2 regions of the Streptomyces sp. NPDC042346 genome follow, and region 2 is predicted to be linked to the other one. Evidence: riboswitches for the same ligand, from Rfam matches in the RefSeq annotation. Region 2 holds a riboswitch; the other holds the start of a gene.

Region 1 (4,997 bases), on a different contig from region 2:
CGGTGCTCCTTGGCGAGGCGCTCGACCTCGGCCATGTCGACCAGACCGGCCTCGTCCACGTGGTACGCGACCACGTTGAACTGCTTGCCGGAGAAGTTCAGGCGCATGCCGTGGGTGAGGTGGCCGCCGTGCGCCAGGTCCAGACCCAGGATCGTGTCGCCGGGCTGGGCGATCGCGAAGAGGGCGGCCTGGTTCGCGGAGGCGCCGGAGTGCGGCTGGACGTTGGCGTACTCGGCGCCGAACAGGTCCTTGACCCGGTCGATCGCGATCTGCTCGGCCACGTCGACGTGCTCGCAGCCGCCGTAGTAGCGGCGGCCCGGGTAGCCCTCGGCGTACTTGTTGGTGAGGACGGAGCCCTGGGCCTCCATGACCGCGACCGGAGCGAAGTTCTCCGAGGCGATCATCTCGAGGGTGGACTGCTGACGAAGGAGCTCGGCGTCGACGGCGGCGGCGACGTCGGGGTCCAGCTCGTGGAGGGGAGTGTTCAGAAGCGACATGAATCGATCCCTAAGGGGTCTCGGGCCCGGTCTCAGTTCCCGGCGGAGAACGCGGTGTACTCGTCGACGGAGAGCAGGTCGTCCGGCTCGCCCGCGACACGTACCTTGAACAGCCAGCCACCCTCGAACGGAGCCGTGTTCACCAGCGACGGGTCGTCCACCACGTCCTGGTTGGCGGCGACGACCTCACCCGTGACGGGGGAGTACAGGTCGCTCACGGACTTCGTCGACTCCAGCTCGCCGCAGGTCTCGCCCGCGGTGACGGTGTCGCCGACAGCGGGGAGCTGGGCGTAGACGACGTCACCGAGCGCGTTGGCCGCGAACTCGGTGATGCCGATCGTCGAAACGCCGTCCACGGCGTCCGACAGCCACTCGTGCTCCTTGGTGTAGCGCAGCTGCTGGGGGTTGCTCATGACCTGATTCTCCTGGATCGGGGGAGTACTGATGAACGTGGGTCTCGCGGGGTGAGACCCGGGATGAGACGACTGCGTCACTTCTGGCGCTTGTAGAACGGCAGCGCGACGACCTCGTACGGCTCGTGGGTGCCGCGGATGTCCACACCTACACCCTCGGTACCGGGCGCGGCGTGCGCCGCGTCCACGTACGCGATCGCGATCGGCTTTCCGAGGGTCGGGGACGGGGCGCCCGAGGTGACCTCGCCGATCACCACGCCGTCCTTGACGACGGAGAAGCCGGCGCGCGGGACCCGGCGGCCCTCGGCGATCAGGCCGACGAGCTTGCGCGGCGGGGCGGTCTCGGCGCGCTCGGCGGCCTTCTCAAGCGCCTCACGGCCGACGAAGCGGCCCTCGTTGGTCGTCTTCTCGAACTTGACGACCCGGCCGAGACCGGCGTCGAAGGGGGTGAGGGCCGTCGTCAGCTCGTGGCCGTACAGCGGCATGCCCGCCTCCAGGCGGAGCGTGTCACGGCAGGACAGGCCGCACGGGATGAGGCCGACCGGGGCGCCCGCCTCGGTCAGGGCCTTCCAGACGCCCTCGGCGTGCTCGGGCTTCAGGAACAGCTCGAAGCCGTCCTCGCCGGTGTAGCCGGTACGGGCGATCAGCGCGGGCACGCCCGCGACCGTGCCGGGCAGGCCGGCGTAGTACTTCAGCCCGTCCAGGTCGGCGTCGGTGAGCGACTTCAGGATGCCGGGGGACTCCGGGCCCTGGATCGCGAGCAGGGCGTACGCGTCGCGGTCGTCGCGGACCTCGGCGTCGAAGCCCTCCGCGCGCGCCACGAGCGCGTCCAGGACGATCTGGGCGTTGGAGGCGTTGGCGACGACCATGTACTCGGTCTCGCCGAGGCGGTAGACGATCAGGTCGTCGAGGATGCCGCCGTCCTCCTGACAGATCATCGTGTAGCGGGCACGGCCCACGCCCACCGTGGAGATGTTGCCGACGAGGGCGTGGTCGAGGAGCTCGACGGCCTGCGGGCCCGTGACCGTGATCTCACCCATGTGGGAGAGGTCGAACAGGCCCGCCCGGGTGCGGACGGCGTTGTGCTCGTCCCGCTCGCTGGCGTAGCGCAGCGGCATGTCCCAGCCCGCGAAGTCGGTCATGGTCGCGCCCAGCGAACGATGCAGCGCATCGAGGGCGGTCAGACGGGGGGCAGTGCTCATGGGGTGGCTCCCGGATCCCAAGGGCGGTTCGGTGACGAAACACATGACGGGCGAGGACGTCCTCCCCATCTGTCATGGAACCTGAGAGGTTCACCGAGAGCATCTCGTCACCGGAAGATCGGCACCGAGAGATCGGCTTGCACCTTGGGTGGGGACACGGCAGGGTGTCCCGCTTTTCAGATCTGCCTCATCCACGCGGTACGGGGCCTGAGAGATTCAAGGGAGGGTCTTGCTCCTTCGGCGTCCGGACGCCTGGGGCGGTCCGGAACTCTCCCGCGCGGATTCGAGCGGCCGGTATGCGGTTGTATTGGCGACTGAGCGCGCCTGGCGGGCACATCATTGCACGCGTGCTCCGCGCGGCACATCACTTGTATCTCATTACCGCTTCTTTACACTTTGTGGGCAAGGGTCTCCCGAGGCCCGGCAGGGGGAGCAGCGATGAGGATCCAGCACACCGGCGCATACGCGACGAGTACCGGTACCGGCATACCGTCCCAGCGGGCCCGGGCCCGGGCCCGGACCAGAGCCAGAACCCGCCGGCGCGGCCGGATCCTGCGCGACCTGCGCGAGCGCGGCGGCCGGGGGCCCCGGGCCCTCCTCTTCGCGGCCGGCGACCTCGTCGTCGTCTCCGGGCTGCCCGGCAGCGGCAAGTCCACCCTGATGAAGCGCGCCGCCGACGGCCGGGGCATCGACTCCCAGGACGTCCGCGAGCGCTGGGAGGCCCGCATGCCGCGCCTCCTGCCGTACGCGGTCTACCGCCCCCTGGTCCGGCTCGCGCACTACGCCGGGCTGCGCCGCGCACTGCGCTCCGGCGCGAGCGTGATCGTGCACGACTGCGGCACCCAGTCCTGGGTGCGCGGCTGGCTCGCCCGCGAGGCGGGACGCCGCGGCGCCGCCCTGCACCTCGTCCTGCTCGACGTCGAGCCGGGCACGGCGCGCGACGGCCAGCGCGACCGGGGCCGTGGCGTCTCCGCGTACGCCTTCGCCCGGCACCGGCGGGCCGTCGGCCGGCTCCTGCGGACCGCCGAGTCCGGCGGTCTGCCGCACGGCTGCGCCTCGGCGACCCTCCTCGACCGGGACGCCGCGGACGCACTTCGGAAGATCGGCTTCCGCGACGTGGCCTGAGGCCGGCCCCGCATCCGTACCCGCTGCTTTTGGCCACGGCGGCGCCAGGGCGGCGTTAGGGTGCTGCGGGGCGGTGCGGGAGGACGCGCCCCCGCGAGATAGGGGAAAAGGGACCGTGGACGTGACGTGGCCGGGCAATGAGCTCGAAGAGGTGCTGTCCGCCTCGCTCGGCAACCCCGCCGCAGGGGGCCGACTGGTCGAGGTGCTGAGCCGCAGCGAGGTCTGGGTGCCCCTGCCCAACGGCGGCGGCCCCGACAGCCCCGACCTGGACCTCGCCACCCTGGAGATCGACGGCGCGGCCTTCGTCCCCGTCTTCAGCTCCGAACAGCAGTTCCTCGCCTGCGTCGGCACGCACATGTCGTACACCGTCGCCCCCGCCCGCGACTTCGCCCGCGGCCTGCCCCCGCAGCTGGGCATCGCCGTGAACCCCGGCGGCACGGTGGGCGTCCCGCTGCCCCCGCCCGCCGTCGCGGAACTCTGCCGCGCCGGCCGCACCCCGCTCGACGGCCCCGCCAGCGGCGGCCGCGTCCGGCTCTTCGAGCCCGACTGGCAGGACGACCCCGTCGACTTCCTCGCCGCCGCCTCCGCCGAGTTCGAGGCCACCGGCGTCGTCGCCTCCGCCCGCCGCGCCCTCGCGAGCGTCGAGGGCACCGAACCGGCCCTCTTCATCGGCGTCCAGCTCGCCGCCTGGGACGGCGTCGACCGGAACGCGCCCCTGGACGCCCTCGGCCGCGCCCTCGGCCGCGTCGAGGTCGCCTGGCCGGTCAACCTCATCCTGCTCGACATGGCGCAGGACCCGGTCGGCGACTGGATGCTGGAGCGGGTACGCCCCTTCTACCAGCGCGCCGCCGGGTGAGCGGCACCCTGTTTAAGCTGAACTGAACCGAGCCGGACCGAATCGGCGGCCGGACAGACGTGGTGAACGGAAGAGGGGCGGGACACAGGGTGAGCGCGTCAGGCACCGCTGCGACCGGACAGGTCGAGCACATGCTGCGCCAGGTGGCACCCGGACGCTACGACGCGTACGAGAGGCTGCTGCACGCCCTGGCAGACGGCGAGGTCTGGATGCTGCTGTGGCAGGGCTCGCCCGGCTCGTCCGACGCCCAGTACGGGAACATGGAGGTCGACGGCTTCGGCTACGCGCCCTGCGTCACCTCCGCCCAGGAGCTCGCCGCCTCCGGCTGGAACCGCGCCCACGAGCTCGTCACCGGCCGCGAGATGGCCCGCGCCCTCTACCCCGACCGCTGGGGCATCTGGCTCAATCCGCACGCCCCCGGCGGCGGCGTCGGCATCCCCTGGGCCGACCTGCGCCGCATCGCCACCGGCCTCGACCGGATGCCCGCGGGACCGCTGCGCGTCAGCGAACCCGCCCTGGAGATCCCGCAGTTCTACGCTCTCCTCACGCAGAACGCGCACCGCACCCCGGCCGTCAGGTCGCTGCGCCGCGGCTGGGTGCAGCCCGCGCTCGGCTCCCCGTACCTCGCCGTCGGACTCGACCTGTACGACACCTCCCCGGCCGCCGTCGACGCCGTCCGCGCGATGATGCGCCAGTCGATCTCCGCCGTGCCCGACGGGCTGCCCGTCTCGACGGTCGCGCTCTCCGACGCGTACGACCCGGTGGCCCTCTGGCTGAGCGCCCACGCGCGCCCCTTCTACGACCGCGAGGCGCACGCCGGACGCGGATCCGCCGCCGTGCCGGGGTACGGCTACCCGCCGCCGGCTCCGTCCGGATACTGAGACGTCACCTTTTCCCCCTCGTA
Region 2 (4,997 bases):
CGCCGCCGCCCCTCCTGGGCTCGGCGGCGCCCGCCTGATCCACCGCACCCGCCGCCCCGCCCCGTGACCCGACCGGGTCACGGGGCGCACTGCTGTCCGAGCACCCGCCCGAACGCACTACCCGAACACCCCTCCCGTACGGACTAGCCCGCTCGGACCACTTCGAACCACCCGAAGAGACCGTGTAGTTGGCCTGAACCGCCCCTGCGGGTGATGCGTCTTCCCCGGAGAGGACGAGCTGCCGCGAAATACCTGCGGAAGACCGTCCATGGGGCAAGACTGGGACCGGAACCGAACCGACCGACGGGGGCGGCGATGAGCGCGAAGAGCCGCAGGACATCCACCACGACGCAGCGAAAGAACCCACCCATGTGCCAGCACCAGCCTGCCTGTCCCACCGCCGACTCCAACGACCGGGAGGCAGCCCGCCTGATGGCACACCATCCGGAACAGGGCTGGAGCCTGCTGTGCAACGGCGTCCTGCTCTTCGAGGACACCGGTGAACTGCTGCCGGACGGGCAGATCATCGCCCCGCACCGGCCGCTGACGGCGGGACAGGTCACGACCGCCGCCTGAGCGGCGCGCGGAGATCGCCGTACGAGGGAGAGCAACGCCGAGGGCCGGCCCGGAGGACATCCTCCGAACCGGCCCTCGGTCCGTACGCGGCGCCTGAGTGGTTCAGCCACTCAGGCACTCAGCGACTCAGTGGTCGTACTCGTCCATCGGCGGGCAGGAGCAGACCAGGTTCCGGTCGCCGAAGGCACCGTCGATGCGGCGCACCGGCGGCCAGTACTTGTCGGCCGGCGAGACACCGGCCGGGAAGACCGCCTCGTCACGGCTGTACGCGTGGTTCCACTCGCCGCCCAGCGCGGCCGCGGTGTGCGGGGCGTTGTGCAGCGGGTTGTCGTCGGCGGGCCACTCGCCCGAGGCGACCTTCTCGATCTCGGCCCGGATCGCGATCATCGTGTCGCAGAAACGGTCCAGCTCGGTGATGTCCTCGGACTCGGTGGGCTCGATCATCAGCGTGCCGGCCACCGGGAAGGACATCGTCGGCGCGTGGAAGCCGTAGTCGATCAGGCGCTTGGCGATGTCGTCGACCGTGACGCCCGTCTCCTTCGAGAGCGGACGCAGGTCCACGATGCACTCGTGGGCGACCAGACCGGCCGGACCGGTGTAGAGCACCGGGAAGTGCGGCTCCAGGCGCTTGGCGATGTAGTTCGCCGCGAGCACGGCGACCTGCGTGGCGCGCTTGAGGCCCTCGCCGCCCATCAGGCGCACGTACGACCAGGAGATCGGCAGGATGCCGGCGGAGCCCCACGGGGCGGCCGAGATCGGGCCGACGCCGGTCTCCGGGCCCGCGGTGGGCTGGAGCGGGTGGTTCGGCAGGTACGGGGCGAGGTGGGCGCGGACGCCGACCGGACCGACACCCGGGCCGCCGCCGCCGTGCGGGATGCAGAAGGTCTTGTGCAGGTTCAGGTGCGAGACGTCGCCGCCGAACTTGCCCGGCTTCGCGAGCCCGACCAGCGCGTTGAGGTTGGCGCCGTCGACGTACACCTGACCGCCGGCCTCGTGGACCTCGGCGCAGATGTCGGCGACGTGCTCCTCGAAGACGCCGTGCGTCGACGGGTAGGTGATCATCAGCACGGACAGCTCGTCGCGGTACTGCTCGATCTTGGCGCGCAGGTCGACGACGTCGACCTCGCCGTCGTCGGCGGTCTTGACGACGACGACCTTCATGCCGGCCATCACCGCGGAGGCGGCGTTGGTGCCGTGCGCGGAGGACGGGATGAGGCAGACGGTGCGCTGGAGGTCACCGTTGGCGCGGTGGTAGGCGCGGACGGCCAGCAGACCGGCCAGCTCGCCCTGCGAACCGGCGTTGGGCTGGATCGACACCTTGTCGTAGCCGGTGACCTCGGCGAGGCGCTCCTCCAGCTCGGTGATGAGCGTGAGGTAGCCCTGCGCCTGGTCGACCGGGGCGAAGGGGTGGATCTGGCCGAACTCGGGCCAGGTCACCGGCTCCATCTCGGTCGTCGCGTTCAGCTTCATCGTGCAGGAGCCGAGCGGGATCATGCCGCGGTCGAGCGCGTAGTCGCGGTCGGCCAGCTTGCGCAGGTAGCGCAGCATCGAGGTCTCGGAGCGGTGCGCGTGGAAGACCGGGTGGGTCAGGTACGCGTCGGAGCGCAGCAGCCCGGAGGGCAGCGTGTCCCCGACGGACGCGTCCAGGGCCTCGACGTCGCCGTCGACACCGAAGGCGCCCCACACGGCGGCGAGCTGCTCGCGCCCGGTGGTCTCGTCGCAGGAGATCGAGACGAGATCGGCGTCGACGCGGTAGAGGTTCACCCCGGCCTCGCGGGCGGCGGCCACGACCGAGTCGGCGCGACCGGGCACCCGGACGGTGAGGGTGTCGAAGTACGAACCGTGCACGACCTCGACGCCACCGGCGGTGAGACCCGCGGCGAGGAGGGAGGCGTACCGGTGGGTCCGCTGCGCGATGCCCTTCAGCCCGGCCGGCCCGTGGTAGACGGCGTACATGCCGGCCATGACGGCGAGCAGCACCTGGGCCGTACAAATGTTGCTGGTGGCCTTCTCGCGGCGGATGTGCTGCTCGCGGGTCTGCAGGGCCAGGCGGTACGCGCGGTTGCCGTCGGCGTCGACGGACACACCCACCAGGCGGCCGGGCAGCGAGCGGGCGTGCTTGTCCTGGACGGCCATGTAGCCGGCGTGGGGACCGCCGAAGCCCATGGGGACGCCGAAGCGCTGCGTCGTGCCGACGGCGATGTCCGCGCCCAGCTGGCCCGGCGAGGTGAGCAGGGTCAGGGCGAGCAGGTCCGCGGCGACGGTGACGATGGCACCGAGCTCGTGGGCGGCGTCGATCAGCGGCTTGATGTCGCGGACGGCACCGGAGGCACCCGGGTACTGGATCAGCACGCCGAAGACACCGCGCTCGGCGATCTCGGCCGGGATCCCCTGGCTGAGATCCGCGACGACGACCTCGACACCGGTCGGCTCGGCGCGGGTCTCGATGACGGCGATCGTCTGCGGCAGGGCGTCGGCGTCGACGAGGAAGACGCCGTTCTTGACCTTGCCCACGCGTCGGGCCAGGGACATGGCCTCGGCGGCGGCGGTGCCCTCGTCGAGGAGGGAGGCGCCCGAGGTGGGCAGACCGGTCAGGTCGGCGACCATGGTCTGGAAGTTGAGCAGCGCCTCAAGGCGCCCCTGCGAGATCTCGGGCTGGTACGGCGTGTACGCCGTGTACCAGGCGGGGTTCTCCATCACGTTCCGGAGGATCACCGGAGGCGTGAAGGTGCCGTAGTACCCGAGGCCGATCATCGGCGCGAGGACCTGGTTGCGGTCGGCGAGCGTGCGCAGCTCGGCGAGCACCTCGGCCTCGGTGCGCGCGGCCGGCAGGCCCAGCGCCTCGGCGTTCTTGATCACGTCCGGCACCGCGGCGGCCGTGAGCTCGTCGAGCGAGCCGTAACCGACCTGGGCGAGCATCTTGGCCCGCGCCTCGGCGTCGGGCCCGATGTGCCGCTGCTCGAACGGGATGCCCTGTTCGAGTTCGGAGAGCGGAATGCGGTTGGCGGTCATGTACGGAGGCCTCCTGGTCGTCACGACCTGCGAGGGGCACCACGGCGCGGGTACCCGGACGGCCTCCCCCTCTGTCATCTCAACCTGAGAGTTTCACCGGCACGCCTCGCGGCACGCCGGCTTTCACCGTCGGTGAGAGCGCATGCCGTGGACACCGCTCTGCTTTCCAGAGTGACCTCGTCCGCGCGGTACAGGGGCCTGAGAGATTCCGGGGAGGATTTGCTCCTTCGGCGCCCTCCGGAAGGTTTCTCCGGGGGACTCTCCCGCACAGGGTCGACAGCCACAGCCAGCCTACCAGCGAGGTTGCGGCTCCCATCGCTCAAGTGGCCGACATCCCAGTTGTGCACTTTCGTAGGGGTGTAGAGCAGTTGCGACCAGTTGGAGGGACCGTGCAGACCGACATCGATCCGCGCAGCCTGATCGGCCGCAAGGCGTTCGACCGGAACGGAAACAAGATCGGAACCGTGGACGAGGTGTACTTGGACGACGCGACCGGCATCCCGGAATGGGCCGCGGTCCGCACCGGCCTGTTCAGCCGGGACGCCTTCGTCCCGCTGGAGCCGAGCGACCTGCTCGACGACGGCCTCCACATCCCGTTCGAACGCGCCCTCATCAAGGACGCCCCCGACTTCGGCGTGGGCCGCCACCTCTCCCCCGAGCAGGAGCTCCAGCTCTACCGCCACTACAGCCTCACACTCCCACCTCCGCCCCAGAACCCCGAAGACACCGACTTCGGCCACCTGGCAGGCCAGGAGGGCCCGTAACACCCACGCACAAGCACGACGGGTACGCGCCCCTCAGGCAAAGCCGCACCCGGGAAGGCCAGCCCACCCGCCACCAACACAAACGGCACCAGCCCGGCCCGCCCGGCACCAGCACAGGCGGCTGGGCTCGGCCTCACGGCACGGCACGGTCTCAGGCGGCACGAGCCCAGGCCTGCCAGCACCAGCGGCAGCGGCAGCGGCCGCGGCCGCGGCACGAGCCCAACCCGCCCGGCGCCAGCACAGGCGGCACCAGCCCAGTCCGGCCCGGCACAGGTGGCTGAGCCCAGCCCGCCCCGCCACCAGCACAGGCGGCTGGGCTCAGCCTCACGGCACCGTCACAGGCGGCACGAGCTCGGCCGGCCCGGCACCGTCAGGGCCGGTACGGGTCCCAGCCGCCAACGGCGCGGAACTCCCCACGCCAAAACCCGCACCTCTGCTTCCCCACCCGCACGGGTGGTGCGGGTGGGAACCCCAGCCCGGCCGCAAGGCCGGGCGCACCCCCCACAACCCACGCCCAGCCACCGCCACGCCACGGCACCGTCACGCCCCCGCCCGACACTCCCCCCGCACCAACGGCAACGGCTCCGAAGGCTCCAGTTCCGGATCGTCCACCGAGAACGTCCGCACCCGCCCCGGTGCGGACCA

The links. A riboswitch is a leader RNA that binds a small molecule or an ion and turns the genes downstream of it on or off. The one in region 2 is predicted to bind glycine.
Region 1: it holds a riboswitch for glycine, as region 2 does, so the genes downstream of both, gcvT (glycine cleavage system aminomethyltransferase GcvT) here and gcvP (aminomethyl-transferring glycine dehydrogenase) in region 2, are expected to answer to the same signal.

The regions. Positions count from the first base shown of each region.
Region 1 is NZ_JBVJEH010000001.1:1,554,801-1,559,797, forward strand. Features, by position in the region: gene glyA (serine hydroxymethyltransferase) at 1-497, opposite strand, end outside; gene gcvH (glycine cleavage system protein GcvH) at 530-910, opposite strand; gene gcvT (glycine cleavage system aminomethyltransferase GcvT) at 988-2,112, opposite strand; glycine riboswitch at 2,172-2,297, opposite strand; glycine riboswitch at 2,299-2,398, opposite strand; gene ACZ6K0_RS07350 (AAA family ATPase) at 2,551-3,237, shown strand; gene ACZ6K0_RS07355 (enhanced serine sensitivity protein SseB) at 3,353-4,093, shown strand; gene ACZ6K0_RS07360 (enhanced serine sensitivity protein SseB C-terminal domain-containing protein) at 4,183-4,974, shown strand.
Region 2 is NZ_JBVJEH010000007.1:10,514-15,510, reverse strand. Features, by position in the region: gene ACZ6K0_RS26220 (hypothetical protein) at 1-38, shown strand, start outside; gene ACZ6K0_RS26215 (DUF5999 family protein) at 370-576, shown strand; gene gcvP (aminomethyl-transferring glycine dehydrogenase) at 703-3,588, opposite strand; glycine riboswitch at 3,765-3,864, opposite strand; gene ACZ6K0_RS26205 (PRC-barrel domain-containing protein) at 3,978-4,352, shown strand; gene ACZ6K0_RS26200 (DNA polymerase IV) at 4,893-4,997, opposite strand, start outside.